DNA from 4 places in the Exiguobacterium sp. JMULE1 genome. Region 1 is predicted to be linked to each of the others. Evidence: riboswitches for the same ligand, from Rfam matches in the RefSeq annotation. Region 1 holds a riboswitch; each other region holds the start of a gene.

Region 1 (7,838 bases):
GTCGATGCCGAGTGAACTGACAGAACGCATCGATGCCTATCAAGTGTGTTTTCAAAATGTCTCGTTCGCGAATCTGACCTTTGACCGTGGTTCGTTCGAAGATATTCGTTTTGAGCAATGCGACTTAACGGGATGTCACTTCCAAGAAACTCGTTTTCACCGTGTGTCCTTCGTCGGATGCCGGATGACGGGCATCCAGTTTGAAGATTGTACGCTTGACCATTTAACGATTCAGGAAGGGCTTGCGGATTACGCACAGTTCATTCGCAGTACGGTCCGTCATCAACACTGGAGCGAAACGACGATGAAAGAAGCACAGTTCTTCGAAGTGAAGCCGACCCATTGGAAACTCGAAGCGGTCCGGCTTACAGATAGCCAATGGATTGAAACACCGTTAAAAGGTCTCGACCTCCGGCAGACGGAACTCTCTGGTATTACGATCGATCCGCGATTTTTACCAGGCGCTGTCATTACGGAAGAGCAAGCAGTCGCCTTTGCTCGCTTGTTAGGTCTTGTCATCCCATAACAAAAAGAAGTCCTGCTTTCGATTGTTACTCGAAAAGCAGGACTTCTTTTTAATGAAGGTTACTGTTCTTAAAATGACATCGTTTCGCCATCCTCTGGAATCAGGAAATGGGCAGAAAGGTGGAAGGCGGCTAAAAAGTCAGCAATCATATCACGTCGCAAGAGACAGTGGTTGACGGACTCGAGGTGCGAGACGATGATCGTCGCTTCCGCCGCCGCTTCGTGTACGGCAAGGAGATCACGCTGTGACATCGTGATCGGCTCTCCGGTCAAGAACTGGGCGGCGCCACTGTTGACGACGATGATATCGGGTGTATGTTGTTCGATTGCATGCGCGACCTCGTCGCACCAGATCGTATCACCTGCGATATAAAGTGTTGGTTCGTCCGGATGGGTGAGGACGAGCCCAGACACACGTCCCATCCGTTCGCCGATTTCACCGACACCATGCTGTCCACCTGTTCGATGGATTTGGATATCACCGATCGTCACACCGGAATCGAAGGAAGAGACGTTCGTGAAGCCGGCTTCTCGGATATGCTGCGCGTCTTCTTCTTGCTGCGCATAGAGTGGCAAATGCTTGGGTAATAGTTGTTTAGCAGCATCATCGAAATGATCAGCGTGCAGGTGCGTGACGAAGATGGCGTCAGGATCGAGCAGTGTGTTGACATCGACCGGTAAGTCGACGAGTGGATTAGCGATGGCATTCGGTGTTTGACCGAAGGGAGGCAAGCTGCCTTTTTCGCCGAGGAACGGATCGATCAGTAAGACTTGATTGGCATACGTGACAACGAGTGTTGCATTGCGAATTTGTTGAATATCCATTAGGTTCATCCTCTCTCAATGACTCGAATTGACTATTCCCCGTCTGGCATTCAATGAATCCTATCGCAAGCGTTTCTCCATCGCCATGACGTCGACATATTCACCGTTCAACTGTCCTTGCTCCTTAAACGTTCCGACGATCCGAAACCCGGAGCGGATATAGAGTTTTTGTCCGATTTTATTGAATGGGAAGGTGAAGAGAATGAGTTTATGCATCTGATGATCACGGGCGTATTGCTCAGCCGTTTCAAGCAAACGTGTGCCAATCCCTTGTCCACGATGAGTCCGGGTGATATAAACCGAAATCTCACCGACGGATGCATAGACAGGACGCGGATTATACGGATCGAGGGAAATGAAGCCGAGGACACCTGTGTCATCTTCAGCGACATATCCGGCATATCGATCGGTGCGTTCTGCATACCACTGGGTCATGAAGGATAAGTCCTTTTGGTCGGTCTCAAGCGTTGCGATTCGATCTTCGATGCCTTCGTTATAGATGGCGAGAATCGCTGGTAAGTCGTGTTCCGTTACGGGACGAATATGCATGACGCTCACTTCCTCATCGCTTTTCCTTCATTATATCGGTTACGTGTCAATGTAGTGATATGTTTGTGCGATAAGAAAAAGCGCCGATTCCCTTCATATAAAGGAAATCAGCGCTTTTATCGTTCTTAAGAGACCGTTGACGTCTCGTTTTCATAAATCGGAACCCAGCCGTCTGTCGTGACGAAGATCCGAACAGCAACGACTTTACGATCGTCTTGAAGCGTAAAGTAGTGGCGTGTGTTAACAGGAACGGAAATCAAATCACCAGGATTGAGTTCGATGTTATAGTAGCCGACTTCTTCGTCTTTGATCGCGAAGACGCCATGACCGCTAACGATGAAACGAACTTCATCATCCGTGTGATGATGTTCTTTCTGGAAGTTGACGAGTAACTCATCAAGGTTCGGTGTCGTATCCGAAAGTGAGATGATATCAGCTGTCTGATACCCACGACGTTCTGATACGTCTTTGATTTCGGGAGCGAACGTATCGAGAATCGTTTGTTTGTCTGCATCCGTCAGTGTGAAGTTCTCAACGAGAGGCGCTGGAAGTTTCGAAACGTCCCATTGTTCGTAAAGAACGCCCCGTGACGCAAGGAAGTCAGCGACTTCCGTTTGATCCGTATACCGTGTGTTTGTTTCTTGGAATAAGACTGTTGCCATGAGATGATTCCTCCTTTTAATGAATGGATTGACGGCATGATTGCAACGTCAACGTGTAATTGAATAAAAACTCGAAGGCTTCGAGGTGTTTCTTTGCTTCAAAGGCGGTCGGTGCCCAGACCGTGATTCCGTGATTGCGGATCAGGACGGCACCACTGTCTGCTGTGACATGAGGTGCAAAAGCAGCGGCAAGCGTCGGAATGTCCGCATGATTCGGAATGATCGGTACCGTGACCGTCGCATCCTCTTCCCAGTGTCCGAGTGCCTTGATGATTTCTTGACCGGAAAAGGTGATGCTGCCTTGATCGCCATAGAGTTCCGAAATCACATTGTTCGCAATCGTATGGACATGCAGGGAACAACCGGCGTCCGTTCGATTGAACACTTCGACATGGAGCAATGTCTCAGCGGAAGGACGCCCGGATTGCTCACCGATCAATTGACCGGTCGCATCGACATGAACGAAGTCGTCAGGAGTCGTCTGCCGTTTATCTTTTCCGCTTGCCGTCACAAGGAATTCAACCGGGACACCGGATGTCCGAATGGCGAGATTGCCACTCGTACCAGGGAACCAATCGCGAGCCGCAAGCTCTTGTTTGATGGCGCGTAGCTCTTCATAGCGTCGCATGAATGTCATGTTGTCACCTCCGCTCGTGTTAAATCATGAACGATATCATGGAACGTCTCAAACGGTGTATAGGCGATATCGTTCTCTTCACACAACGTGATCAGATAATCACGGGCATAGACACGATCCGCTTGTTTTGAGAGTTCGAAGTCCGTCACCGAGTCGCCGATGACGATGATGACGTCACCGTCTTTACGTAGTGTCCGGGCAACGGACGTTTTACAACAGCCGCACCCGTTCGTACAATGGGCATCGCAGGCGTTTGGCCAATCGATATGGACGAATGGACCACTGAAATCGGCGACGTTACAGTAAATCTGTTCTTGTTCAAGGAATGGCGCTAAGATCGGTTCGACGAAAAAGTCCATTCCGCCGCTGACGATCGAGAAATCGATGTCTTGACGACGACTGTACTGCAGTAACTCCGAAAATCCGTCGCGAATGACGGCGCGCTCCAGTAAAAAGTCAAGATAGGACGCTTTCCCATCAGATGGCAGAAGTGCGAACATTTGCCCGACACCACTTTGAATCGATAACGTCCGGTCGAGTACGCCGCGTTTTAACGGTTCGAAGTCACTCGCTGGCGCAAATGCCTGCATGAGTGCGATGATGTTATCCTGTGTCGTCACGGTACCGTCGAAGTCACAAAGAATCCGTACGGTCATGACTTGATCCCCCAAGCGTCGAGGGCGATCCGTAATTCTTCATGACGCGATGCTGCCGTCGATAGGGATTCATTTGCGAGTGCCGCATCGAGTGCCTGACGGAAAGCGGTGACACCAGCCGCAGCACCTTGCGGATGACCATGTACGCCGCCACCGGCGTTGATGACGGAATCGATACCGAAGTCCCGTACGAGTTGAGCGACGAGTCCAGGATGAATACCGGCTGAAGGAACCGGGAAGATCGATTTCGTCTGACCGAGACGGGTCGCTTCGACCGCGATGCCACGGGCGACATCCTTTGGCAAAGCGACATTGCCGTAAGGAGACGGGAATAGCGTCAAGTCTGCTCCAGCAGCACGCGGTAATGTGCCGAGTAAGACAGGAGCTGCGACTCCGTGATTCGGGCTAGCGATCAACGCACCGCTATATGCCGGATGATTGAAGATTGGAACGTTGATTTCCGGATCACTTGCCAGTTCGCGTAAGACGTCGAGTCCGTATGTGAAGGTATTCAGCAAGAAAGCAGTCGCTCCAGCGTCAATCAATCGCTTGGCTTGATCCTTGAGCGTAAAGACGGGACCGCTGAGTGTGATCGCATATAACGCACGTTTACCAGTCCGGTGGAAGTGAGCATCGATGACCTCACGTCCGATTCGTGCCCGGTCAATCGTCGGTGTCAACGGATTGTCGTATAGGATCTCATCGTCTTTGACGAGATCAATCCCACCAGCGAGTTGTCCTTCGAGTTGATCACGAAGGAACGATAAATCGCGTCCGATGACTCCTTTGAAGATGCTCATTAACAATGGGCGATCTTCGACACCGATCAAGGAACGGACCCCTTCAATCCCGAATTTCGCACCTGGAAAGTCCGACGTAAATGTATCGGGTAGTAGCAATTCCGTTAATTTGATTTCACCGTCGAGTGAGAGTTTCCCGAAGACGGTCGTCAGAATCGCAGAAAAGTCGCGCGACACGTTATGTTCCGGATAACGAATCGTGATATATCCTTTGCCATCGCGCTCTTCGGTATGTACGACTTCCCCTTTGAACGAGGCGAGTTGTTGTTGTTCGAGATGATTCAGTTCCGTCCAAGAACCGACTGTCAGACCAAGCGCGAGTTGTTCAGCGCGCTGCTCGAGTCGATCACGGGCAGTCAATTGATAAGTAGCAGTGATATAAGCCATGTCTTTCCTCCTTCAACAAAAAAATGGTCTCTCGTCAGCGACAAGAGACCATGAATGATTCGAACGTGGACTCTTATCTGTCAGCTTAGTAGCTGCAAGAATTAGCACCGTGCCAAAAGGTCGGTTGCTGCGACATCGTAGGGCTTGTCCCTCCGTCTGCTCTTGATAAGAATTGGATGAAATTGTGAAATCTAATTGCAATTTTTACATGAGAATCGTGACTTGTCAAACTATTTTTAGAAAATTTATTTTTTTGGAAATACTCTTTCTATAGATGACTTAAAAATGATGTCCGTTTCTGCTTGATTTCGATTTGACAGCGAGGAAGTCGATTGCGTAAGATTCAAATCAATATCACACACGACAACTACATACGACTCTTATCGCGAGTTGGCAGAGGGAATTGGCCCGATGACGCCGCAGCAACCGACCACTAGGCACGGTGCTACATCCAACAGACGTTTCGTCTGAGAGATAAGAGGACGCAGTGACTTTTCTGCGCCTCTTTTCGATGACGAAAAGAGGCGCTTTTTCGTGTATCACATAGGGGGAAACTGAGATGACATATAAAGCATTCACAGAACAGGACGCGATTGATCGTGTTCGGACATTAGGACTGATCGGCGATGGAGCCGTCGAAGCAGAAGAGATTGGCGACGGGAACCTCAACCTCGTCTTTCGGATTCGAGAAGGCGAACATCGCTTGATTTTAAAACAAGCATTACCATATGCGAAGGTCGTCGGGGAGAGCTGGCCGTTATCGCTCGAACGAGCGTGGATCGAGCAATCCGCACTCCGTGAATTCGCGCGACATGCCGTACCGTTCGTACCACGTGTTTTTCATGCTAGTCACGAAGAGGCGTATACGGTCATGGAAGATCTTTCACATTTGACGATCGTTCGAAGCGGTTTACTCGCAGGTGAACAGTATCCGTTGCTTGCGGAACATATCGGTTCTTATCTCGCTCGGACGTTATTCCATACATCGGACTTTGCGCTTGGTCCGGTTGAAAAGAAACGTGTCGCCCGAACGTACTACAATCCAGACTTGTGCGACATCACGGAAAAATTAATCTTCACGGATCCGTTTCATGACGCGGAGACGAACGAGATTGAAGTCGGACTCGAAGAAGAGGTGGCACGTCTATGGGCAGACGATGAGTTGAAACGCGAAGTCGCAAAACTCGAAGCGCTCTTCATCACGAAAGGAGATGCATTGCTGCACGGCGATCTACATACAGGAAGCATCTTCGCCTCAGCGACGGAAACGAAAGTCATCGATCCTGAATTCGCCTTTTATGGTCCATTTGGATTCGATGTCGGACAGTTCATCGCCCACTTATTCTTCGCGGCATATCCGGATTACCCTACACGACGTGACGCCCGAATCAAGGATGTCGATACGTTCTGGCTGACGTTCGCTTCAACGTTCCGTGCCTTATGGGAACGGGAAGCCGTCGAACCGTTCCAGGCACCAGGACTCGTCGATGATGTATTGAGCACGATCTTGCAGGATGCCCTTGGCTTCGCCGGTTGCGAATTGATTCGGCGGACGATCGGTCTAGCACCGGTCGCTGATTTAGAATCAATCAATTCAACGACGGAACGCTTAGAGCGGAAACGTCACGCTCTCCGTCTAGGAACAGCGTTAATCAAACGCCGTACAGAATGCCGGACATTCGATGATTTACGAAACTTTGACGTAACGGAGGAACTTAGCCGATGACTACATTCGTTCAAAGTATCCGTTACGAAGACCGTGTCTTGACGATTCTCGATCAGACACGTCTACCGCAGGAAGAGCACTATGAAGTCATTGCTGATCTCGCGCAAGCCGTTGAGGCGATTAAACAACTGCGCGTTCGGGGCGCACCTGCGATCAGTTTATTTGGGGGATTCGTGCTCGTTCAAGAAGCATACCGGTTTGAAGCGGCGCTTCCGGTCTACAAGCAAGCCTTGCTTGAGACATCGGCGACGTTACTCGCGACACGACCGACGGCCGTCAACTTGCGAAATGTCCTCGATCAATTGAATCCAATCATTCAAGACGGGACGTCGGTAGAAGAGATTCGCGAACGGTTGGAAAAACGGACGGTCGCTTTATACGACCAGGATGCGCAGACGTCACGTCAAATCGGGATTCATGCACTGGAATTATTCCAGTCAGGCGACCGGATTCTAACAATTTGTAATGCTGGATCGATTGCGACCGCTGCTTATGGAACAGCACTTGCGCCGTTCTACATCGCAAAAGAACGCGGCATTGAATTATCCGTTTTTGCGAGTGAGACGCGACCGTTACTGCAGGGAGCACGATTGACGACATGGGAGCTTCAACGTGCCGGGATCGATGTCACGTTAATTACGGACAACATGGTCGCTCACACGCTGAAAGAAAAACAGATTGACGCGATCATCGTCGGTGCCGACCGCATTACACGAAACGGCGATACCGCGAATAAGATCGGGACGTTCCAATTGGCATTGCTCGCGCAAGCTTTTGGTATTCCGTTTTACGTCGCAGCACCGCTCTCGACGTTCGACTTCTCGCTCGTTTCCGGAGACGCGATCGAAATCGAAGAACGTGATCCGCAGGAAGTGACGACTGTCCAAGGTATTGCGACAGCACCGGAAGGCGTCGCTGTCTTCAACCCAGCGTTTGATGTCACACCACACACATTGATTACGGGCATCATCACCGAACTTGGTGTCATCACGCAACCGAATGAAGAAACGATTGAACAATTAACAGGGCTTCAACCCCTCGGATAAGGAGATATGTCATGAAAAAACTAGC
Region 2 (7,838 bases), 1.9 Mb from region 1:
TCCCTGGAACTCTCCTTCTTTTCCGATTGGCGCGAGTCTCGCCGCCATAGCAGGAACCGCTGGCCAGATGAACATCTCACCAATCGTCAAAATGATCATCGCGACGAGGAACATCTTGAAGCCGCCTGCGAACGGAACGATCAGATAAGACAAGAGGAAGATTCCTGTACCGGTCATCAATTGTCGCTTCAAGTCATCTCCAAACCACCGGAGAATTGGTGTTAATAAAGGTTGTGCGAACACGATGAGTGCTCCGTTGATCGTCCAAAGAATCGAGTACTCGGAAATCGTGACACCGAGCGATTTCGTGTGTACGGCAAAGGTTCCTTGCCATTGCACATAAACGAACCAAAGTAAGGCATACCCGATCGAGACGAGCAACATCGTCCGTGCCGCACCGCGCGCAAGGGGTGTGCGTGTCGTTTCGATCTCGTCATGTGCCGCATGCATCCGCGCTGGTGCCTGAATCCAGGATAAACCGACTAACAAAATGATGGCAAAGGCGATGTAGAGGACGAGATTGGCGATGAAGATGTACTGAATCGAAAAGGCAGCGATTTGACCACTGACTGCTGTCCCGAGCGCTACACCGACGTTTTGTGCGACATAGATCGCATTAAAGGCACGGCGCCCGCCTTCCGGCCAGATGACACCCGTCATCGCGTAGATCGTCGGAAAAACCATCCCACCGACGAATCCAATCAATCCAAGCATCGCGACGTATCCGAGGTACGTCTGATGAAATAGCAACAAGCCAACGGAAGACAGGACAAGTCCGATGACACTGATGACAAGCGTCTTCTTGCCACCGAGACGGTCAAACGCTTTTCCACCTAAGTAGTTTCCGACGATTGCTAAGGCAGAGTTGACGAACAATGCCATCCCTGCTTTTGTCATCGACTCTCCTAAATATTCATGAATATATAATGTATTAAACGGCCATAAAAAAGAGGATCCCGTCGTATTGATGGCCATCGCAAGGACGAGGATCCAGACCGCTTTTGGTAATTTTGGCATACCTGTGGTCCTCCTATTTCATTCTCAACCTTGCCACTTTACGCAATCCGTCCCCTAACTGTCAAGCTACTTCGCTTTTCGTCAACGAATCAAAAAATGATATAATGCAGAAAGAATCTTGCACATACTGAACCATTACTAGAAAAACAGACTATAGGAACAGGAGTCTATGCCATGTCACTTGCCCGTGTATTACCTTATACGAAACAATTACTCGAGTCCGTTATCGAGCCCGGAGACTGCGTCGTCGATATGACTGCCGGAAATGGACATGATACACAGTTTTTAGCAGAACGTGTCGGTCCAGAAGGAAGGGTTCTTGCGTTCGACGTCCAGGCACAAGCCATTGAGGAGTCGACGCGACGTCTCGACGAAGCCGGAATGTTAGCACGCGTCGACCTTTACCATGAAAGCCACATCCATGTCGGTGCCCGTCTTTCGGACGAACAACGTCCTGTCCGCGCTGGTGTCTTCAATCTCGGATACCTGCCTGGAAGCGACAAATCAATCACGACGACCGGAGAAGAGACGCTTGAAGCACTCGATGCCCTCCTCCCGGTCCTCGCTCCCGGCGGTCTTGTCGTCCTCGTCGTCTATCACGGTCACTTGGAAGGAAAACGAGAACGTGACGCTGTCCTCGATTACGTCACAGCCCTTGATCAGCAAGATTATGCCGTTCTCCAGTATCGCTTCTTGAACCAACAAAATCATCCCCCGTTCATCATCGCGATCGAGAAAAAAGTACGCGGATGATGGGCACAAAAAAGTGATGCCCCTTTTTTAGAGGCATCACTTTTGTTATTTCATTCTTCAACAAGCTTAAAGAACAACATTAATTTTTCTGCAAACCGTGTGTTCAACCGTTCGAAACTAAAATGCGGAAAACCGTGTAGACGTTGTAAGTAAATCTGATCGCCACCCATTTTCCGGCATACTTCAAGCGTTAACTTGACGTCTGCGAACTGATCGTCCGGTGCATAAAAACAAGCCAAGTTCACACGCGGCAGTTTTTTTCGTTCTTCGTCATGTACGACGATCTCTTCTTCGATTTCCCGGTACTGTGCATAGGTCAACTCACCGATGCGAACGGTATCTTCCGTACTTTGACCAAACGGCAACGTACCGAGTGGCGCATCGGGACGGAAACGATCGAACGCACTTGCGAAGACTTGTTTGACGCCTCCGAGTTGTTTCGAAGGGTGCCAATCAAACAACGGTGAAATGAACGCAAGGCTTGCTACCGGTAATTCATATTCTTGCAACAGACGATTGACGACGAGTGCGCCCATGCTACAGGCGACGATATGAATCGGTAGCTTGCGTTTCCCGGCTTCACGTAATGCTTCTTTTAACAGTTGACCATGTTCTTCAAACGAGATACGACGTGGGGCGTCGACGAGCAATACTTCATACTCTCGTTCGAGTACCCGAATCAAAGCTTCACTCGGACGGGCACGCAGTTGTAACGGATAGACTAATACGATGATTCCTGTTGGTTGTTCAACCACAAACTCACCTCTTCACTTCATACTTCCTATTTACGATACCTTATTTCAAACGCACACAAAACCGTCCCAAGACGGATTTCACGAGGCGACATGGCGAAGGCGAATGACAGATTCTACTTGCCCAAAGACTTCTTCCGTCATCTCACTGAGTTCTTCAAAACCGAATGAGGTCAAGAACTGACGCGCTTTATAGTTACGTGCCTCCACGTATACTTCGAGTGGGACGGCTCCTTGTCGTTCGAGTTCACGGATCAATCGTCGTCCGATTCCGTTTTGCTGATATTTCGGTAAGACGTACAGACGAATGATTTCCCACGTTCCCTCAACATCAACAGCATGAATGAAACCGACGATTTCCTCATCGATGATTCCGACATAAAAATACTCTCCCCGTGCTTCTTCTGCCGTCCGAATCGCACGAACAACCTCCTCTTGCGGATACGCTTCCTGCACGAAATGCGCTTTCGAGCGCTCGGAATAGATTTCTGCGTACGTATCCAACCAGGATGTGACGGCAATGTCATGAATACGTCCTGCATCGGCTGGAATAGCTTCGCGTATTTCCATAATCGGAACCCCCCTTTGTATTCATACGAATCGACTCATGTACTTTTACCCTCTTCTAGAAAAAACATTCGTTTCCTGCAAAGTTCCACGTAAACAAAAAAGTCCGAAAACCCGCGTAGGGTTCTCGGACTTTTTGATTATGCGAAACGTTTTGCCTGTTCTTCAAGAACTGCTGCTTTATCTGTTTGCTCCCATGGAAGCTCAACATCTGTACGACCGAAGTGACCGTATGCAGCTGTTTGACGATAGATCGGACGACGGAGATCAAGCATGTTGATGATTCCAGCCGGACGAAGATCGAAGTTTTCAGCAACCAATTCGACGAGTTGTGCTTCAGGAAGTTTTCCTGTACCGAATGTATCAACCGCGATTGATACCGGGTGCGCGACACCGATTGCGTACGCGAGTTGAACTTCTGCTTTGTCTGCAAGACCTGCAGCAACGAGGTTCTTCGCGACGTAACGTGCTGCGTATGCAGCTGAACGGTCGACTTTTGTTGGATCTTTACCAGAGAATGCTCCACCGCCATGGCGTGCGTATCCACCATACGTATCAACGATGATCTTACGACCCGTCAATCCAGCATCTCCTTGTGGTCCGCCGATGACGAAACGACCAGTTGGATTGATGAAGAATTTCGTTGCTGCGTCGATGTATTCAGCCGGGATGACCGGTGTGATGACGTGTTCTTTCAAGTCAGCTTGAATTTGCTCAAGCGTAACTTCTTCCGCGTGTTGTGTCGAGATGACGATCGTATCGACACGAACCGGCTCGTTGTTCTCGTTGTATTCGACCGTGACTTGTGTTTTTCCGTCCGGACGAAGGTAGTCGAGTTGACCGTTTTTACGCACTTCTGCCAAACGGCGTGCGAGACGGTGTGAAAGCGAGATTGGAAGTGGCATGAGTTCTGGTGTTTCTTTCGTTGCGTAACCGAACATGAGACCTTGGTCTCCTGCACCGATTGCATCGATTTCTGCATCAGACATGCTACCTTCACGTGCTTCAAGCGCTTGGTCTACACCAAGAGCGATGTCTGCTGATTGCTCATCGATTGATGTCAATACAGCACATGTGTCCGCGTCGAAACCGTATTTCGCGCGTGTATAACCGATCTCACGAATCGTTTCACGAACGACTTTTGGAATGTCGACGTAAGTGGATGTCGTGATCTCACCTGCAACGAGAACGAGACCTGTTGTAACAGAAGTTTCTGCCGCAACACGCGCGTTTGGATCCGCTGCGAGGATTGCATCAAGAATTGAATCCGAAATTTGGTCACAGATTTTATCTGGATGACCTTCAGTGACTGACTCCGACGTGAATAGTCGGCGATTAAGGTTTGTCATGTATGACCCTCCCAAAAAAGAATTTGACGGTGTACTCATTTCCCCTAGTTGAGTGGGACGGTAAAATGAAAAAAACCTTTCCAAGTCCAAAAAATGGTCAGGGAAAGGTTGTGCGTTCTTCCTTTACCCTCTTATCGTTCGAAGTGTTTACTTCGCTTCAGGAGAGCACCTTTTCCCTCATTAATATGTGAATTAATGTAGGACGGTTGCCGGGTTTCTTCGGGCCTTGTTCCCTCCACCTGCTCAGAATAAGAGTATCCGTTACGAATTACATGATATAAAGTTGTAACTACTCTGTCAAGCAAGGTTTCAAATTCTAGTCGAAACTTTTTGAAAGAGATGTTAAACTGTTAATGCTGAAAGCGTTTCCAGATAAATAGAAATCAGCACTAGAAAATGATTGCTCTCTCTTTAGTATGTCATATATAATAAATGTGTCATACTAAATACAGTGAGCCAAAACCAACGTAGGGGAAAGGTGGGGTCAGGATGCCGATGACGGTCCTGAATATCGAAGAACTACTCAAGAAAGAGCATGTGTTCAAACAACTATCTGTTGCTGAACTTGTCGAACATGCGATTCGAAACGAAGAAGGTGTCCTTGCTGAGAACGGCGCATTATCTGTAGAAACGGGGAAATTTACAGGTCGTTCACCAAAAGATAAGTTCATCGTCCGTGATTCTTCCTGCGAGTCTCACATTGATTGGGGTCATGTCAACCAACCAATGGATGGAGACAAATTTGAACAATTGTTGCAAAAGGTTCTTCGTTACATGAACGAAGCTGATCATCTCTACTACACAGAAGCTGCTGCTGGAGCAGATACGCACTTCACCCTTCCGGTCCGTGTGCTCACACAATATGCTTGGCATAACCTGTTTGCCAAACAACTCTTTTTACGCGAGTATCCTGAAGTGGCTGCCTTCGAACCGTTCACGGTCGTCTACGCGCCACATTTCAAAGCAGATCCTGCCGTTGACGGAACGAACTCCGAGACGTTCATCGCGATGTCGTTCGAACACCGAATCGTCTTGATCGGTGGAACGGAATACGCTGGAGAAATCAAAAAGTCGATCTTTTCCGTCATGAACTACCTCTTGCCACAAGAAAACGTCCTTTCGATGCACTGCTCGGCAAACGTCGGACACGAAGGCGACGTCGCCTTGTTCTTCGGTCTATCTGGTACTGGTAAGACCACCCTTTCAGCCGATGATAGCCGTCAATTGATCGGTGACGATGAGCATGGTTGGTCGCACGATGGTGTCTTCAACATCGAAGGCGGATGTTACGCGAAGACGGTCAATCTATCGCGTGAAAAAGAACCGCAAATCTTTGACGCGATCCGTTTCGGAACCGTCCTTGAGAACGTCGTACTCGACGAAGCCCGTCATCCTGATTACGATGATACATCGTTGACGGAAAATACGCGTGCTGCTTATCCGATTACGGCAATCGATAACATCGCTGTTCCGTCACGCGCTGGTCATCCGAAGACGATTGTCTTCTTGACAGCTGATGCGTACGGCGTCTTGCCCCCGATCAGCAAATTGACGAAAGAACAAGCGATGTATCACTTCCTATCAGGATATACATCAAAACTCGCTGGAACAGAACGTGGGGTCACGGAACCAGAAGCGACCTTCTCGACGTGCTTCGGTTCACCATTCCTTCCACTGATGCCTGAAAAGTATGCGACGATGCTCGGCGAATTGATTGATCGTCATGGTGTTACCGTTTATCTCGTCAACACGGGCTGGACAGGCGGTGCTTACGGAACAGGTAGCCGCATGAAGCTATCGTATACACGGACGATGGTCAACGCTGCCGTTAACGGCACACTTGCAACGATTCCAACAGAAGAACACCCGATCTTTGGACTTCATATGCCGCTCGAAGTTCCTGGTGTTCCAAGTGAGTTACTCAACCCGGTACGCGTCTGGTCGAATCCGGACGAATACGACACACAAGCGCGTTCGCTTGCTGAGAAATTCCAGAACAATTTCCTTCGTTTCGAGAGTGCGACGGATGCGATCAAGTCAGCTGGTCCGCGCCTATAAAGTAGAGTTTTCTGACTTGCATCAAAAAGATAGACACCGAATTTACATCAAGTAACTAAAAAATCTGAGTCCGGTCTTCACGGACTCAGATTTTTTAGTTACTCCTTAATCCTTAGAAATTCTTCCTATTAGGCGATTCGAGACGAATAAAAACGTGTAATCCTACTCAGTTAAGAGAATGATTACACGTCGTCTTATGTCTAGAAAAAAGTCTTCAAACTCTTTTTTAGTTATATGATCGAGTCTGACTCTTCTTGAATATGTTTTTCTCGCTGCATGAGCCACTCTTGACTTTCCGTCAGTAAGGCATAGGCTCGCGGAAGTGATACATTTAAACGCTGACTCAGCAGTTCAAACTGATCAAAATCACCTCGATCTGCACTAATCGCAAGCACTAAACAATCCCGAAACGGATGATCCTTTCCTTGTAGAACAATCTTCAGAGAATCTTCGAGTGGCAATTGATCGATGATATCGTCAATATCAACAGATAATAACGCATCGATGTGCGATAACAAGCCAATCATGTAAGCACTCTCCGGTTGTAGTGTTCGGGTTTCGGTAGCAAAGAGTTCACAGAGCTTCGCACAGTGTAAAGAGGACCGTAATAACTCATTTGACCACTCATAAGGACTAGCAAGCTTCATCTCACGTAAAACAATCAACGAAATCCAACTTTTGAGTTGCGAAAAGCCAAGCAGTGAAATCGCTTGACGAACGGAACTGACGGTATTGCGTAAACCCATTCCTGGAGAATTGATCAGCTGTAACACTTGAATACTAATATAGGGATTCGCTTCAATCTCATCAACGACCTCATCGTACTTTTCATCCGTATCGAGCCATTTCAACATTTTTAACAAAACCGGTAGTTGCGGTGGGACCGCCTTTCCTTTCATCAACATCGGTTTAGCATAAAAATATCCCTGAAACCAGTCATATCCCATGTCAAGACACCGTGTATGATCTTCGTGCGTTTCGACACGCTCAGCCAACATTCGGATATGAGGATAATTGCGACGAACAATATGGAGGATAGCACTTTGCTCGCGAGGGGAAATCGTCTCGATGTCGATTTTAATTAAATCGATCAACTCAAACAATTCCGCTCCATGCTGTCGGAGTAAATCCGTCACAAAATCATCGAGTGCTAACGTAAAGCCCGCGTCTTTCCAACTATGTAGAACAGACAGCATCTCTGTATCGATCTCAACTGTTTCTAGAATTTCAATGACGAATTGGCTTGGATCCAAATAATGAATCAAGTCACTTTTCAACAGCTCTGCCGTGAAATTAACAAATAGCTTCTTGCCTTCTGCTACATGATCTACTCCCATATGAA
Region 3 (7,838 bases), 2.5 Mb from region 1:
ACCGATCTGTACTTACCACGGTGGATGTATATCTATTGGAAAGAAGGACGTCATAATGAACGTGCCGTCTTTGATGTTTACTACCGTTCGAATCCGTTCGCAGGAGGCTATGTCGTCTTTGCGGGTCTCGAAAATATCATCGAGTATATTCAAACACTCCGTTTCACGGAAGAAGATATCACGTACTTGCAAGAGATGATTGGCTTCCCGGATGAGTTCAAGGATGAACTGCGTCAGTTCAAGTTCAATGGCTCGATTTCAAGTGTCAAAGAAGGCGAGATCGTCTTCCCGAACGAACCACTGATTCGGATCGAGGCACGCATCTTTGAAGCAAAACTCTTACAGACCGCGATTCTGAACATCGCGAACCACGAATCGCTCATCGCGACGAAATACGCACGTATTCGTCAATCGGCTCCCCGTGCGAAGTTCCTCGAAGCTGGTGCCCGTCGCGCGCAAGGCATCGATGCCGCTTACTTCGGTACGCGTGCTTCATACCTGGCTGGTTTTGACGTCACAAGTCTTGCTTCAGCAGGACGCGACTTCGGCATTCCGTGTGGTGGAACGATGGAACATGCCGACATTCAATTCCACGATGACGAATTGACGGCATTCCGGACATTCGCTTCTCATTATCCGGATCAGGCGACATTACTCGTCGATACGTACGATACGCTCAAGAGTGGTCTTCCGAATGCGATCACGGTTGCGAAGGAACTCCAAGCCAAAGGGCATAAACTGCGCGGCATCCGGATCGATTCTGGCGACTTATCCTACCTGTCAAAACGTGCCCGTAACATGCTTGACGAAGCTGGCTTCCCGGAAGTCGACATCGTCTTATCAGGGGACCTCGACGAATACGTCATCCAGGACTTGCGCATCCAAGGTGCCCAAGCCAATACGTTCCTCGTCGGAACACGCGGCATCACGGCTTACGAGCAACCGGCTCTTGGGATGGTCTACAAATTGGTCGCACGTGAAGTAGATGGCGAGCTCGTACCCGTCATTAAAGTATCCTCGTCAAAAGCCAAGACGACGACGCCCCATATCAAGGAAGTCTATCGCATCATCGATCCGGTGACGGATAAGTTCAAAGGCGATTACGTGACGTTGATGGACGAAGATCCGTCAACACTTGAAGCTGTCGATCTCATCGACGTCCGGGACCCATCGTTCCGGAACCGCATCGAACAGTTCAAGGTCGAGCGCTTACTTGAACCGATCTTCAAGGATGGAGAGTTGATCTATACAGTGCCGACGATCGAAGAGAGTCGCCACTTCCACGAAACACAGATTGGTCGTCTGTGGGAAGAGTACAAACGACTGCGCTTGCCAGAGATCTATGCTGTCACATTCAGCGATCGTCTCTGGAAGCTCAAACTCGACATGATTCGGGATACCCGACTGGCAAGTGGGTTAAAATAAGACGCCAAAAAGCGCCGTTCTTCCTCCCTCAGGATGAACGGCGCTTTTTCTCATGTTAATCCTGCTTCGTTTCCGACAGGTGTCATTTCTGTTGGCGCTTGTTCCATCTTCTTACGAAAGTACCATGCGAAGCCAAGTGCACCTCCGATGAAGACGATATACGTGATGCGTTGACCGAATTCAGCTAAGGAATCCGCGTAGAAAATACTGATTAAATGATCACTTCCACTAATGAGTAGCAAACAGGCAATCAGGAGCGCAATGCGATATGCAAGCGTCGGGCGGTCTGTCGGTTCAGCATGCCAATACATGATGATATGGTGGGCAAGTAGAATGATACCCAGGATTCCTAATATTCCAATGAGTACTTGCGGCATAATGAACGATCCTCCTGTTTAGTAGTATCTAGTCTTATTTAAACATAGTTCATACGAATTTCGTCAGGAAAAGTTTCCCGTCTTACATTCCTCACGGTATACTGTAGGAAAATCGTAAGCGATCAAGGGAGGGCATTTTTTTCATGAAAACCTTTAAGTTATGCACTTTACGCATTTTAATGGACGAGTCAGGACGTGATACGACGATTCCCGTCGCCATTCAGGACGGATTGACGGTCAGTACCGAACAGACGGCACAGTGGGTTGCAGAAATCGTCGTTCCTCCAACGGATCAGCCGATCGTCGATGAATTGTTCACAAAACATTTACGTGCTTTGATTGAAATCACGATCTCACGACCTGATAATGACCCTGCCGCGATGATCGTCACGCCCCTTGAACGGACTGTCTTAAGCGAAAACGTCTCGTATGTCTTCACGGGTAAGATGGTCATGATGAAGAATGATTTATCTGAATCGATCTTACGCGAAGTCGTCGAAGATGGATTCGCTGGCGAAGAACTCGTTCAAGAATATAAGGATCGTCGTTCGAAACGTGGCGCCCATATCACAAGCATCGCTAAAGAAACATTCAAGCAATATTTGACAGAGCATCCGAACGCACCCGTTTCTTAAGGTTTTTCGACCTCATCCGTGATGTGGTCCGCTACGTTGATTCGGTCAATCGTATAGTGATCTGTATGATGGATATAATTCGCACACGCGTTTTTCAAAGGTGTCCGGTAACTGAACGTCGCATCAATCGATGATAAGGCTGCCTTGATCGTATGCGAGTGACAGACGATTAGAATTCGTTTCCCTTCATACATGCGTGTCGCTTCCTGTAACGCATCGAACACGCGATCCTGGATGGCTTGTTCCGTTTCAAGACCCGGCACAAGTGTCGTATCGTTCGCTTGAACAGCCTCGTAAATCGCTGCGACTGGTTCACCGGAAGCGGCTCCGAATTCGCGTTCGACAAGTCGCTCGTCTGTCGCTGTAATCGTTAAGCCAACAGCACGACCGATGATTTCCGCCGTCTCAACGGCACGCGACAAGGGACTTGCTAACAGGACATCCCACTTTTCATTCGATAGATAAGCGGCGCTGAGTTCCGCTTGTCTTCTTCCTGTTGCATTCAACGGGATATCTTCTCTTCCTTGAATCCGTTCGTTTAAGTTCCAATCCGTCTGACCATGCCGCACTAAACAAATTTCAGTCATGTCTCTGTCTCCCTCATTTAAGAAATATGACTGATTGTATCATGTTTTCCATTCGGAAGTTGTCGAGGTGGCAACAGTAGTACCTGACAGGTGAAATGTTCAATTCGTTCAAGCAATCGTTCGATCTTTAACGGATTTTCCGTCTGAGCGAAACTAGCAAGTGAGTGCGTACCATTCGGAAAGGAAAACAAACGAACATCGGCTCCGACATCCGCTCCCTTCTCAACGAAATGCAAGGCTTGAGAAAACGGAACAATCGGATCTTTTTTACCGTGCAAGAGCATGATTGGCGGAGCATCCGACGATAAATGTGTGACGGGTGAGACGTGCGTCATCAGCTTGCGCCATTCTTCTCGTCCCCCCTTGTAGAACTTAATATGGGCAATCCAAGTCTGAATGAAATTAAACAGCAAAAAGTTCGTCGGTGGATATAAAGCGATCACACCACTGATCAATGGCATGTGCCGCTCATCGCGCTCACCAACGAAAGCAGATGGGGCAAGTGCCGTCGTCAGCATGAGTGCGGCTCCGGCTGAATCTCCCCATACCATCATCCGTCCTCTTAGAATTCGAAGACCCTCTGCTTCCTTATTCAAAAAACATAACGCATCCCGTACATCTTCGAGGTTATCCGGAAAATAACTGCCCTCTTCGAACAAACGATACTCAATACTACAGACGGCAACTCCGAGTTCAAGTAGTCGATCAACGATTGGACTAAAGCAGAACATGTCATCGCGCTCTCCACGAACGAATGCACCACCGTGTGCATAGATGGCAACTGGAAACGGTCCTTCTCCTGGTGGATAATAGAGATCGAGTTGTAAGATGCGGTCTCCCACCTGTTTGTAGGTGAGCGTCCGCGGTGCAAGTTGTTTTTCTGTGAGTGGCAAGGCGGGTTCGGTCCATCGAAGTAGTGCACCATAATTGTTCCAGATACTCGCTCCCGCTGCTGCCGTCGTCAATAATGCAGCTCCCCCCATTAGCCATGCAGTTTCACGTTTCACTTGATCACCTCCAAAAAGACGTGCCAGTTTCTTCACTTTATTATCCTTTTACCCCGTTTTAAAAGATGTCGAACGTCTCGGTATTCCTACTTGACGCTTCACCAGCGTTCCGCTATAGTGAGAAAGTCCAAATCGGAATTGTTACGTTTTAATAATGGAGGTATCATATAATGAAAAAAATTATTCCTGCTTTAACAATCGCCTTCGCGAGTGCAAGTGTCCTCGCCGCTTGCGGTTCGAATACCGATTCATCGACTTCAGATAAAACCCAGACAGAAGTCTATGCATCGACGTTCGCAACAGCTGCTATTGCCCGCGAAATCGGTGGTGATCAAGTCGACGTCAAGATGATCGTCCCACCTGGAGCAGATCCTCACTCTTACGAGCCGACGTCAAAACAACTCACTGAAATTGCTAAGGGTGACTTGTTCCTCTTAACGGGCACGACGCTCGAGCCGTATTCGAAAAAAATCCAAGAGAGCTTAAAAGGCACGGACGTCCGCTTCATTGAGACGAGTAAAGACGTCAACTTGCTAGAATCGGATGCTACGCTTCATGCACATGAAGAAGAGGGGCATACAGAAGACGAACATGCTCACGAAGAAGAAGGGCACGATGATCACGCAACGGACGAACATGCGCATGAAGAAGAGGGTCATGACCACGGAAAATACGATCCACACGTCTGGCTCGACCCTGTCAACGCAAAAGCAATGGCACACTCGATTACAACTGCTTTATCAAAAGAAGTACCAAAAGACAAAGCAACATTCGAGAAAAACTTAAAAGCGTTCGATCAGCAAGCTGATGAATTGGACGAACAATTTAAACAAGCCGTCGCTGATGGATCAAAAAAAGAACTTCTCGTTACGCATGCCGCTTATGGTTACCTCGCAGAACGATATGGTTTCACACAACTGCCGATCGCGGGAATTTCTCCTTCCGATGAACCGTCACAAAAGCAACTGGCCACTTTAGTGAAAGAAGCACGGATGCATGATTTGAAATACGTCGCGTTCGAAGAGACGGTCTCACCGAAGGTCGCACGTGTCATCCAAAAAGAAATCGGAGCTGAATCCGTGACGATTCATAATCTAGAGTCGGTCACGAAAGCGCAACAAAACAGCTCGTACTTCAAGTTGATGGAAGAAAACGTCCAAACATTAAAACAAGCACTTCAGTAAAGTACAGTTGACACGCGTTACTCAATGCGGTACGGTAAGAAACGTGTTTTACAACAATTGAATGACTTCTTTTTATCGCGAGAAACGGAGGGACTGGCCCAATGATGTTTCGGCAGCGGACGATTTGATTCGTACTGTGCCAAATCCAGCAAGCGAAAGCTTGAGAGATAAGAAGAGCGTCTTTTTTCATAAAGACCTCCTTCTTTCTTGCGAAGGGGTCTTTTTTTGTACCTTTGAGAAACGAGGTGTCAACAATGAATGAAACGATCACGCCTAACAAATGGGCACTGCTTCCCCTCGTCGTATTCCTGGTCCTCTTCATCGGAGCCGGGATCTTCTATGACGACTTTTACAAATTTCCGATCCTTATCGCCGCATTGATTGCTTTAATCTTTGCTGCAATCACAACGAAAGGATCCATCAATCAAACGGTCGAACGAATCGCAACCGGTGCCGGAAATCCCGATATCATGATCATGGTCTTCATCTTCTTATTAGCCGGTACGTTTTCTGGAACGGCAGAAGCAATCGGTGCCATCGATGCGACCGTCAATGCTGCTTTGACGTTCCTACCTCCGTCACTCCTGATGAGCGGTCTGTTCGTCATCGCTGCCTTCATCTCGATGGCGATGGGGACATCTACCGGAACGATTGCCGCGCTCGCGCCGATCGCTTTCGGTATTCATGAAGCAACAGGCATCAACGTCGCGATCGCAGCAGCATCAGTCGTTGGGGGTTCGATGTTCGGCGATAACTTGTCGTTCATCTCAGATACGACGATCGCTGCCGTTCGAACGCAAAAAACGAACATGCGTGATAAGTTCCGAACGAACTTCATGATCGTTCTCCCGGCTGCCATCTTGACGGTCATCTTACTCGCATTCGTTTCTGGTTCTGGCGATGCGGTAACGGCTAAAGCATTCGAGTTCTACAAATTGATTCCATATCTCGCCGTCATCGTCCTTGCACTATTTGGTGTTAATGTCATCCTCGTTCTCGTCGGTGGTACATTGCTCACTGGCATCATCGGTATGATTGACAATAGCTTCGGTTTAAGTGGGTTCGTCCTTTCGATGTCAAAAGGAATGATGGGCATGGCAGAGATTTCAATCTTGACGCTCCTCATGGGTGGTCTCGTCAGTTTGATTACGTTCAACGGTGGAATTGCTTACTTGAAAGAGACGCTGACGCGCAAGATTTCACAGCGTCGCGGTGCCGAATTCAGTATGGCGGCACTCGTTAGTGCGACGAACCTCGCAACGGCGAACAATACGATCTCGATTCTTGTCGCTGGACCACTGGCAGCTGAAATCGCCGATACGTATGAAATCGATCGCAAGAAATCAGCGAGTATCCTTGATATCTTCTCTTGTGGTATTCAAGGCATCATTCCGTATGGGGCACAACTATTGATTGCAGCAGAATTGACGAAGACGGCTTCTCCTGAACTGATTCCGTATCTGTTCTATCCGTTCCTCCTCTTCGTTTGTGGATCAATCGCCATCTTCTTCGGATTGCCACGCATGAAGAAGACAGCTGCGAAGCAAGAAAAAATTTCTTCCTAATCATAAAAACAGGTCCGATCGCTATGATCAGACCTGTTTTGTTATTTTTTCTGCTTTGCTTGTCTTTCTAAGATCAAATAGGCGATTGCCGGAAGTGGAAACTGAAGGAGTCCAGCACCTCCCCACACCCATGGATTACGTCCTGACTTTCGTGCACTGAAAAACAGACTCACTGCTTGTGTGACCAGCAAGGCACCAATACTAAGCCAAGCTCCCTTTGATAGCTTTTTATTCTTTTGAGCCATCTGTTATCCTCCTTTTTCGGACAGGCATTCAGATTTTATTACGCTTCTATTTTATATCATATCCTATTTCTCCATGAGCATAGAAACGGACGTCTTCGTTCGTTCATGCTAAACTAAACGAGCAAATCTAAACTACGTTTTATGAGGAGGAGTAACACATGCAATACGCAAAACTTTCAAACGGTATTACGATTCCCCAAATCGGATTCGGTGTCTGGCAAGTAGATGAAGAGACAGAAGCACCTGCTGCTGTCGCTGAAGCACTACGTGTCGGCTATCGTCACATCGATACAGCTGCTGTCTACAAAAACGAGCGCGGTGTCGCAAAAGGAATCAAGGAAAGCGGCGTGAAACGTGAGGATCTCTTCTTAACGTCAAAAGTCTGGAACGATGATATTCGTGCCGGTCGGACGAAGGAAGCATTCGCAGAATCGCTCGAACGTCTCGAAACAGATTATCTTGACCTCTATCTCATCCACTGGCCGGTCGAAGGCTATATCGAAGCGTGGAAAGCAATGGTTGAATTGTACGAAGAAGGCAAGATCAAAGCGATCGGTGTCTCGAACTTCAAGGAACATCACCTCGATACATTGGCAGAAGAGGGATTGATGGCTCCAATGATCAACCAAGTCGAATTGCATCCACAATTGCCGCAACACGAACTACACGAATACTTGCAAGATCACAATATCCAAGTCGAAGCATGGAGCCCACTCATGCAAGGGAAATTCCTCGAAATCAATGATTTCAAGGAAATCGCAGAGAAGCACGGCAAGACACCTTCACAAGTCGTCTTACGTTGGCACCTCGACA
Region 4 (7,838 bases), 2.4 Mb from region 1:
ATCAGCGAGCACCTCCTCAACGGTTACCTGTGCCTGATCGATGTAGTGTAAGGCACGTTTCACTTCTGTCGTCTCACCGATCAGTTCAACGAGTAATGTGCCGAACGGCGTCTCCTGCAACTCCGTGATGCTACCGTGCAGGATATTGACATCGACGTCGAAGCGTTTTGCGACTTGCGACAAGAGTGGTTGTCCGGTGTGATGTCCAAGGAAGTGAATCTTATAGATTGGATGCGCATTTCGCGACTCGATCAACTGACGAATCGACGCTGGAATCTCGTCATGCATGACGGACCGTACAAAGTTCCGTGCCGTCTCGGTCTGCGGATTTGAAAAGACATCAAAGACCGTTCCTGACTCGATTAGCTTCCCAGCTTCGATGACGGCTACACGATCGCAAATCTCCCGGATGACGCCCATCTCGTGGGTAATCAAAAGAATCGTGATCCCGTACTCTGCATTGATCCGTTTTAATAACTGAAGAATATGATGTGTCGTCTGGGGATCAAGTGCTGACGTCGCTTCGTCACATAAAAGGACGGAAGGTTGCGTCGCGAGTGCCCGGGCGATACCAACGCGCTGTTTCTGCCCACCCGACAATTGATCTGGATAATGATCCGCCTTGTCCGCGAGATCGACGAATTCGAGCAACTCCGTCACCCGACGGCGAATCTCATCTTTCTTGACGCCTGCGAGAACGAGTGGTTTTGCAACGTTCGTAAAGACCGTGTTCGCATTCAATAGATTGAAGTGCTGAAAGATCATTCCAATCCGTTGTTTTGCTTGGCGTAATTTTTTCGGAGACAGTTGCGTTAAATCTTCCCCATCGACCGTCACCGTTCCTGACGTCGGTCGTTCTAACAGATTGACACAGCGGAGCAGTGAACTTTTCCCGGCACCGCTAAAGCCGATGACACCAAAGATTTCGCCTTTCTCGATCGTCAGGTCGACACCGTCTAGCGCTGCAATCGTCTGATCTTTCGTGACGTACGTTTTTTTGACTTGATGAAATGCAATCATTCCGTTTTCCCCCTTCATTCAACAAAAAAGGTCCCTTCTTGAGAAACAAGAAGAGACCTGGATCCGCACAGTGGCAGAATCCACTCCACTCATCTCTCAGACATCTGTCTGATGGAATTGGCACAGTGCTCATAATGAGTCTGTTGCCGAGGTTTCGTAGGGCCAGTCCCTCCACCTCTCTGGATAAGTATTGCGGTATGAAATTCGTATGTGTGTTGTTGCGTTGTTGCTTATGTCGTAAAACTAATTTTTACATTACGGGTCGAAACTTTAAAAGTCAACCAACTTTGCAAAAATAATCCATTTGGCGCATATCGATGGATTTACAAGTTATGAATTAGCTTAATGAACGGATCACGATTCGTCAAGAAAGATTTGACAAGTCATTTTTGGTCGTGCTACCATCGTTTCAATGATTATTCCGACAATTCCAATATGATATTTATCAAGAGTGAACGAGAGACCTGGCTCTATGACTTCACGGCAACCTGCAATTTGTAAGGTGCTCCGACCAGCAAAGCGCGGCTTTGGATGATACGGTGAAAAACTCGTGGGCGTCCAAGCAGTGACGTCGACGAGTTTTTTTCATGAATGGAGGAAAAATAGTAATGATGAACTATCCTGTATTGACTGGTGCTGAAGCGTTTTATTTTCAAGGTGGATCGATCGGCATTCTAATCTGTCATGGTTTTAACGCCACTCCGCAAAGTGTCCGGGACGTCGGTGAGGCATTCGCTGCTGAAGGTTTTACCGTCTATGCCCCGCGCTTACGTGGACATGGAACGAACGTCCGCGAGTTCGAACAATCGACTGCTCGATGTTGGAAGCAAAGCCTGCAAGACGGCTATGAACGTTTACAAGAAACATGCGATCAAGTCTTCGTCATCGGTCAATCGATGGGTGCGACGCTTGCGCTGTCGCTCGCCGCTGACGGGATTCCGTTTGCCGGCATCATTACGATCAATGCCGCACTCTCCGTTCCATCCTATGAATCACTTTCGTTCGAGGACGGTCCAGAGTATTTACCGGAAGGCGCACCGGACATTAAGCGAGCAGCCTTTGAAATCATCTATGATCTTGTTCCGAGCCGTTGTGCGTTCGAACTTGTTCGCCTAATGGATGAAACAAAAGGACGCCTTGGATCGATCCTTCTACCGACATTGATTCTTTACTCAGCGACCGATCACGTCGTTCCACCTTCGAGCTCGGATTATCTGCACCAGCACATCGGAACAAATGATAAACGAAGCTACTGTTTACTGAACTCGTATCACGTTGCGACACTCGATCATGATCAGGATTTGATTGTTCGTGAGACGATTCGCTTTATCGAACAATCGTGTCAGTTTTCGCAAGAAACAGGCTGAATCAAAAAAACAGCTATTCGTTTCCATATGGAAGCAAATAGCTGCTACATCAAAGGACGACCATCATCGGTACGTCTTTTTTTAATTTTCTTGGTGCTGCACCGATTGGAGCGGCTTCGGTTTTCCAGGTACCTCATGGCAATGACGGCAACGTGGCTCATACGATTCCGACGCTCCGACTAGGATGATCGGATCATCATAGTTGGCTGGTTTCCCATCAATCAAACGTTGTGTCCGGGAAGCCGGATCCCCACACGAAAGACAGATGGCTTGTAGTTTCGTCACGAATTCTGCGCGCGCCAGTAATTCAGGCATTTTCCCAAATGGCTCTGCCCGGAAATCTTGATCAAGGCCTGCACAAATGACGCGTTTTCCGTCTTGTGCGAGTGCTTCGATGACTTGTACGATCTCATCATCAAAGAATTGAACTTCATCGATCCCGACGATTTGTGTTTCTTCTGCTACTGCCGCATAAAGATCACGACTCGTCGCCATCGGAATCGCTACGACAGAGTTGCCAACGTGAGAGACAACATGCTCTTCATGGTACCGGTCGTCGATTGCCGGCTTGAATACTTGCACGGGCAGTTTGCCGTACTGCGCCCGTCTGACACGACGAATCAACTCTTCCGATTTCCCGGAAAACATACTGCCACAAATTACTTCGATCCAGCCGTACTGATTTATTACATGCATCATCGTCCGACACCGTCCTCTAAAAATAGTCACTTTAACGAGTATAGCCCGAAACGGTATCGAGAAAAAGGGTTGACTTCCGGAAATCAAAATTCATTTTTTCTTTCCCTAGAATTTTTGTCCTTTCATTCCAACTGCCCCCTATTTCCTGTACACTGAAGAAGAAGATTCTCACGAAAGAAGGTGTCCCCGATTCATCATCTCTTACATGACATCCTGCACCAATATGGTGCCCTTGGTCTCTCCGTCCTTCTCGCAGGTGGTATCGTGGGATTGCCGGTTCCTGATGAGACCCTGCTCGTTTTGTCCGGATTTTGGATGCATCAAGGCAATCTACCACTCGTCGGTACGATTCTCGCCGCTTACGCCGGCAGTTGCATCGGGATGACGATCAGCTATTTACTCGGATTAAAACTCGGTATGCCACTACTACACCGCGTTGGACCGAAAATGCGTATCTCAGAAAAACATATTCTTTCCGCTGAAGCCGGTTTTCGTCGTTACGGAAAATCGGTCTTGATCATCGGTTACTACATACCTGGTCTCCGCCAACTCTCTGCCTTTTTTGCAGGCGTCTCAAAAATGCCGTTTCGCGTTTTTGCGAGTTATGCGTATACAGGTGCCTTGATTTGGATCAGCGTGTTCTTAGGTGCCGGTTACTTCGTCGGCCGCCATCTCTCGTTCCATAAAGTCATGGACTATGTCTTGGCACATCCGGAAGTCATGCCCTATTTAATCGGGATTGCTGGCGGAATCGCCTTCTCGTTCGTCTTGAAGACGTATCTCACTTATCGTTCACAATTCAGTCTATACAAAAACAGCCTGCTTCCGTAATGGAGACAGGCTGTTTTTTTAAGAACCAACAAGTAATTACTTGCGGCCGTATTTTTTGTTGAAGCGATCGACACGACCATCTGCCGCGTTGAACTTTTGACGACCTGTGTAGAATGGGTGCGAGTCTGAAGACACATCCACACGGATGAGTGGGTACTCGTTACCATCTTCCCAAGTGATCGTTTCGTTCGAAGAACGAGTAGAACCGCTTAAGAATTTGTACTCAGTCGTTGAATCCATAAATACTACTTTGTTGTAGTTAGGGTGAATTCCTTGTTTCATGGTTGATTTCTCTCCTTCCGCCCTGGTTCATTTGCTGAGCCAGAGTAAGTTACCTTCCTATACTAAACGATTTTTTTATGCGTCGCAATAGTTATTTTTCTGTCGTCGTTTCCTTCTTGACGGTACGTGGTTTAGCTGGCGCGCGTCGGACCGCCTTCTTCTGTTCTTTCTCAAGTACGACGAAAAATTCTTCATTATTTTTCGTATCACGAATCTTACGCAGGAACGTATCGACGAACTCGTTCGACTCATTCATCGTCCGGCGAATCGCCCAAAGCGCATCGAGCTGCTCTTTCGGAAGCAACAGTTCTTCCTTCCGTGTACCGGACTTCCGAATGTCAATCGCTGGGAAGATTCGACGCTCTGACAACTTACGATCGAGATGCAGTTCCATGTTGCCGGTTCCTTTGAATTCCTCATAGATGACGTCATCCATGCGCGATCCTGTCTCGACGAGTGCTGTCGCAAGAATCGTCAAACTACCACCGTGTTCGATGTTTCGCGCTGCACCAAAGAACCGTTTCGGCTTATGGAACGCAGCCGGATCAATTCCGCCCGAGAGCGTCCGACCACTTTGCGGTACCGTTAAGTTATAGGCCCGTGTTAGACGCGTGATCGAATCCATCAAGATGACGACATCCTTCTTGTGTTCGACGAGCCGCATCGCCCGCTCGAGGACCAGTTCAGAAATTCGGACGTGGTTGTCCGGTGTTTCGTCAAACGTCGAGCTGACGACGTCTGCTCCTGGAACCGAACGCTCAATGTCCGTTACTTCCTCAGGTCGCTCATCAATCAAGAGAATGATTAGTTCGACATCCGGATGATTCTCCTGAATCGAGTTTGCGATTTCTTTGAGGAGTGACGTCTTCCCTGCTTTTGGCGGTGCGACGATCAAACCACGTTGACCAAATCCAACCGGTGCGATCATATCCATGACACGAACGGATAGATGGCGTGGTTCTGTCTCAAGTCGCATCAATCGGTCCGGATAAATTGGTGTCAGTGCCGGGAAGAATAAACGGTTACGGGCAGTATCCGGTGCTTCACCGTTAACGGCTTCCACGCTAAGTAACCCTTGGAACCGTTCGTTTTCCTTCGGTGGACGGACTTTACCTGTGACGACATCACCATTACGTAGATTAAAGCGTCGGATTTGAGATGCTGCGATATAAATATCTTCAGAGGATTGGGAATAATTGATAGGACGAAGGAAGCCAAAGCCACCATCGTTTTGCATTTGTGGATTGCCAGGGATGACTTCGAGTACCCCTTCGAGGAAATAAAGACCAGTCGATTCAGCCTGTGCTTTTAAAATCTTGAACATCAACTCGCGTTTACGGGCTTCCCGGTATTGTGGGACATTTTTCGTCTTTGCGATTTCATAAAGTTCTTTTAATGTCAGTTGGCTCAATTGAGCCAGTGTATAGGAACGTTCTGGTTTATCTTTTTTATCAGTTGTTGGCATGTTCTTCACCTATTCTTTATAAATTCAACTGCATTCAGCATACTTCCATACATACATCAGGAGGTATGTAATTTTATTCGTGAACTAAAGGTATCATATTTTTTGAATTCGTCGTCAACAATCCTTTGCGTTTCTTACTTTGTAATATTCAAGGATATTATTTCAGTTATGTTACAAAAACATCTGTTTTGTCTTCTAACTGAAAAAACGTTTTCAAGTGTGCGCATGCTAAGATATTCCTGCAGACAAAATTCTTACACAGTTGTAAGGTTCACTGCTTAACCAAACACTTAATGATTTCATCATATAACTTACGGACGCAACACACTACATTAAACGGAGGAATTCTTAACATGAAACGTTTTCTAGCATCGATCGCGACAGCAGCCTTAGTGGTTTCAGGTTTTACATCAGTGGGTACAGGTAAAGTTGAAGCAGCAACAGTCACGAAAGTCAAGATCACGGACAACGGTCTTCGTGTTCGGACAGCACCTTCTACGAAAGCAAGCATCGTCGGGAAAGTCAACGCTGGTCAAGTCTTTACATATAAAGGCAAGTCAGGCAGCTGGACAAAAATCTCATACGGCGGCAAAACACGTTATGTCTTCTCACAATACACAAAGACATACAAATCATCTTCAAGCGCTAAAAAAACAACGAGCACATCTTCTAAACGGACTAAAATCCTAAGCGAAGCAGCAAAACATAAAGGTACACCATATGTATGGGGCGGAACGACGACTCGTGGATTCGACTGCTCTGGTTTCACAAGCTACGTCTACAAGAAAGCGGCTGGTAAAACATTACCACGTACGTCTTCTTCACAATATTCTTCTTCTAAGAAAGTCAGCGTTTCTAAAGTACAGCCAGGAGATCTTGTCTTCTTCTCACACGGTAGCGGCATTCAACACGTTGGGATCGCAACAAGCAAGTCAAGCATGGTCAACTCAGAAACAGGTGGCGTTAAATACTCAAGCTTCAAATCAGGGTACTGGGGTTCACGCCTTGTCGGCGCAGGATCTTACCTATAATTCATCATCTCAAAGCGGTTGAGCATTGGCTCGATCGCTTTTTTTCATCGAATCAATTACAGGAGGAGGAAATCGGATGCATGTCTTAATCACAGGTGCTTCAAGAGGTCTTGGTCGTGAATTTGCTTATCTGCATGCCAAGCAAGGGGATCACGTCTTGCTCGTCGGACGCGATGCGACAGCACTCTTCGAAACGAAGTTCCATGTCGAGCGACTCGGGGGAACGGCAACCGTCTTTCCGTATGACTTAACGAAGCCGACGCATCGTCTTGCACTATTTCGGGCAACGGAACAGATTCCGGTCGACTGCGTCATCAACAACGCCGGGATTGGCGTCTTTGGTTCTTTCCTTGAGACCTCGTTCGAAGACGAGTCCCGGATGATTGCCTTGAATATCGAAGCATTAACACACGTGACGAAGGTTTATGCCTCTCGCATGAAAGCACAGGGAATCAAAGGACGTATCGTCCATCTCGCATCAACGGCTGCGTTTGAAGGGGGTCCATGGCTGAGTGTTTATTACGCAACAAAGGCCTACGTCCTTCATTTCTCGGAAGGATTGACGGAAGAACTCGCACAAGACGGTATCCAAGTCAGCGTTGTCTGTCCAGGCGCGACCCATACCGGCTTCGAATCAGCAGCAAACCTTGAACAGTCGCGTTTGTTCTTGCGACCTGGTGTCATGGATGCTCCGACGGTTGCGCGCATCGCCTACCGCGGCTATATGAAGGGGAAAACGTTCATCGTGCCTGGCTTCGGCAATGCCTGGTATATCTTTTCGACGCGTTTTCTACCGCGTCGGTACGTCACCCGACAAGCAGGAGAAGTCCAGCGTCCGCGGTAATCGTCAAATAACGATTCATTTATCACTCAACGTTCATATCCTCACTTTCCTCAGGCGGGAGGTAAGCCGCGACATCTCGCAGCTTATGCGAAATGCCGGGTCTTCCCTTACCCTGACGGAAACGTTAGCACGTTTCCTTTTCCTGCAGGAGTTGAGGATGAACGTCTTGATTCCTAGAAACATATCACAAAAAGAGTTGGCATTCCGGAGATCATCCGTAACGCCAACTCTTTTTATGTGGATTCAGACGTCCTTTTTGAGGAGTCAGTCTGTTTTACTTAATGACAAGCTTCGGTTTC

The links. Region 1 has a riboswitch for S-adenosylmethionine ahead of EXW93_RS02105 (2,3-diketo-5-methylthiopentyl-1-phosphate enolase). Riboswitches for the same ligand answer to the same signal wherever they lie in the genome.
Region 2: another riboswitch for S-adenosylmethionine. It lies ahead of metK (methionine adenosyltransferase); the one in region 1 lies ahead of EXW93_RS02105 (2,3-diketo-5-methylthiopentyl-1-phosphate enolase).
Region 3: another riboswitch for S-adenosylmethionine. It lies ahead of EXW93_RS15015 (Na+/H+ antiporter NhaC family protein); the one in region 1 lies ahead of EXW93_RS02105 (2,3-diketo-5-methylthiopentyl-1-phosphate enolase).
Region 4: another riboswitch for S-adenosylmethionine. It lies ahead of EXW93_RS14460 (alpha/beta hydrolase); the one in region 1 lies ahead of EXW93_RS02105 (2,3-diketo-5-methylthiopentyl-1-phosphate enolase).

Annotation. Positions count from the first base shown of each region.
Region 1 is NZ_SGWC01000002.1:354,523-362,360, forward strand. It holds gene EXW93_RS02075 (pentapeptide repeat-containing protein) at 1-526, shown strand, start outside; gene EXW93_RS02080 (MBL fold metallo-hydrolase) at 595-1,350, opposite strand; gene EXW93_RS02085 (arsinothricin resistance N-acetyltransferase ArsN1 family A) at 1,411-1,899, opposite strand; gene EXW93_RS02090 (1,2-dihydroxy-3-keto-5-methylthiopentene dioxygenase) at 2,025-2,561, opposite strand; gene EXW93_RS02095 (methylthioribulose 1-phosphate dehydratase) at 2,578-3,198, opposite strand; gene EXW93_RS02100 (2-hydroxy-3-keto-5-methylthiopentenyl-1-phosphate phosphatase) at 3,195-3,854, opposite strand; gene EXW93_RS02105 (2,3-diketo-5-methylthiopentyl-1-phosphate enolase) at 3,851-5,041, opposite strand; SAM riboswitch class I at 5,112-5,213, opposite strand; SAM riboswitch class I at 5,419-5,522, shown strand; gene mtnK (S-methyl-5-thioribose kinase) at 5,601-6,767, shown strand; gene mtnA (S-methyl-5-thioribose-1-phosphate isomerase) at 6,764-7,813, shown strand; gene EXW93_RS02120 (sugar ABC transporter substrate-binding protein) at 7,825-7,838, shown strand, end outside.
Region 2 is NZ_SGWC01000002.1:2,254,972-2,262,809, forward strand. It holds gene EXW93_RS12055 (MDR family MFS transporter) at 1-1,017, opposite strand, end outside; gene mnmM (tRNA 5-(aminomethyl)-2-thiouridylate-methyltransferase MnmM) at 1,171-1,770, shown strand; gene EXW93_RS12065 (serine aminopeptidase domain-containing protein) at 1,821-2,525, opposite strand; gene EXW93_RS12070 (GNAT family N-acetyltransferase) at 2,604-3,092, opposite strand; gene metK (methionine adenosyltransferase) at 3,230-4,438, opposite strand; SAM riboswitch class I at 4,567-4,693, opposite strand; gene pckA (phosphoenolpyruvate carboxykinase (ATP)) at 4,928-6,496, shown strand; gene EXW93_RS12085 (EAL and HDOD domain-containing protein) at 6,727-7,838, opposite strand, start outside.
Region 3 is NZ_SGWC01000002.1:2,843,024-2,850,861, forward strand. It holds gene EXW93_RS14985 (nicotinate phosphoribosyltransferase) at 1-1,425, shown strand, start outside; gene EXW93_RS14990 (hypothetical protein) at 1,476-1,802, opposite strand; gene EXW93_RS14995 (YwpF family protein) at 1,946-2,437, shown strand; gene EXW93_RS15000 (histidine phosphatase family protein) at 2,434-3,024, opposite strand; gene EXW93_RS15005 (alpha/beta hydrolase) at 3,042-4,031, opposite strand; gene EXW93_RS15010 (metal ABC transporter solute-binding protein, Zn/Mn family) at 4,202-5,215, shown strand; SAM riboswitch class I at 5,285-5,389, shown strand; gene EXW93_RS15015 (Na+/H+ antiporter NhaC family protein) at 5,470-6,780, shown strand; gene EXW93_RS15020 (hypothetical protein) at 6,822-7,025, opposite strand; gene EXW93_RS15025 (aldo/keto reductase) at 7,184-7,838, shown strand, end outside.
Region 4 is NZ_SGWC01000002.1:2,759,235-2,767,072, forward strand. It holds gene EXW93_RS14450 (methionine ABC transporter permease) at 1-2, opposite strand, end outside; gene EXW93_RS14455 (methionine ABC transporter ATP-binding protein) at 1-1,020, opposite strand, end outside; SAM riboswitch class I at 1,107-1,210, opposite strand; SAM riboswitch class I at 1,460-1,561, shown strand; gene EXW93_RS14460 (alpha/beta hydrolase) at 1,629-2,387, shown strand; gene EXW93_RS14465 (thymidine kinase) at 2,469-3,083, opposite strand; gene EXW93_RS14470 (DedA family protein) at 3,267-3,917, shown strand; gene EXW93_RS14475 (type B 50S ribosomal protein L31) at 3,954-4,199, opposite strand; gene rho (transcription termination factor Rho) at 4,291-5,664, opposite strand; gene EXW93_RS14485 (C40 family peptidase) at 6,018-6,695, shown strand; gene EXW93_RS14490 (SDR family NAD(P)-dependent oxidoreductase) at 6,772-7,539, shown strand; gene glpX (class II fructose-bisphosphatase) at 7,814-7,838, opposite strand, start outside.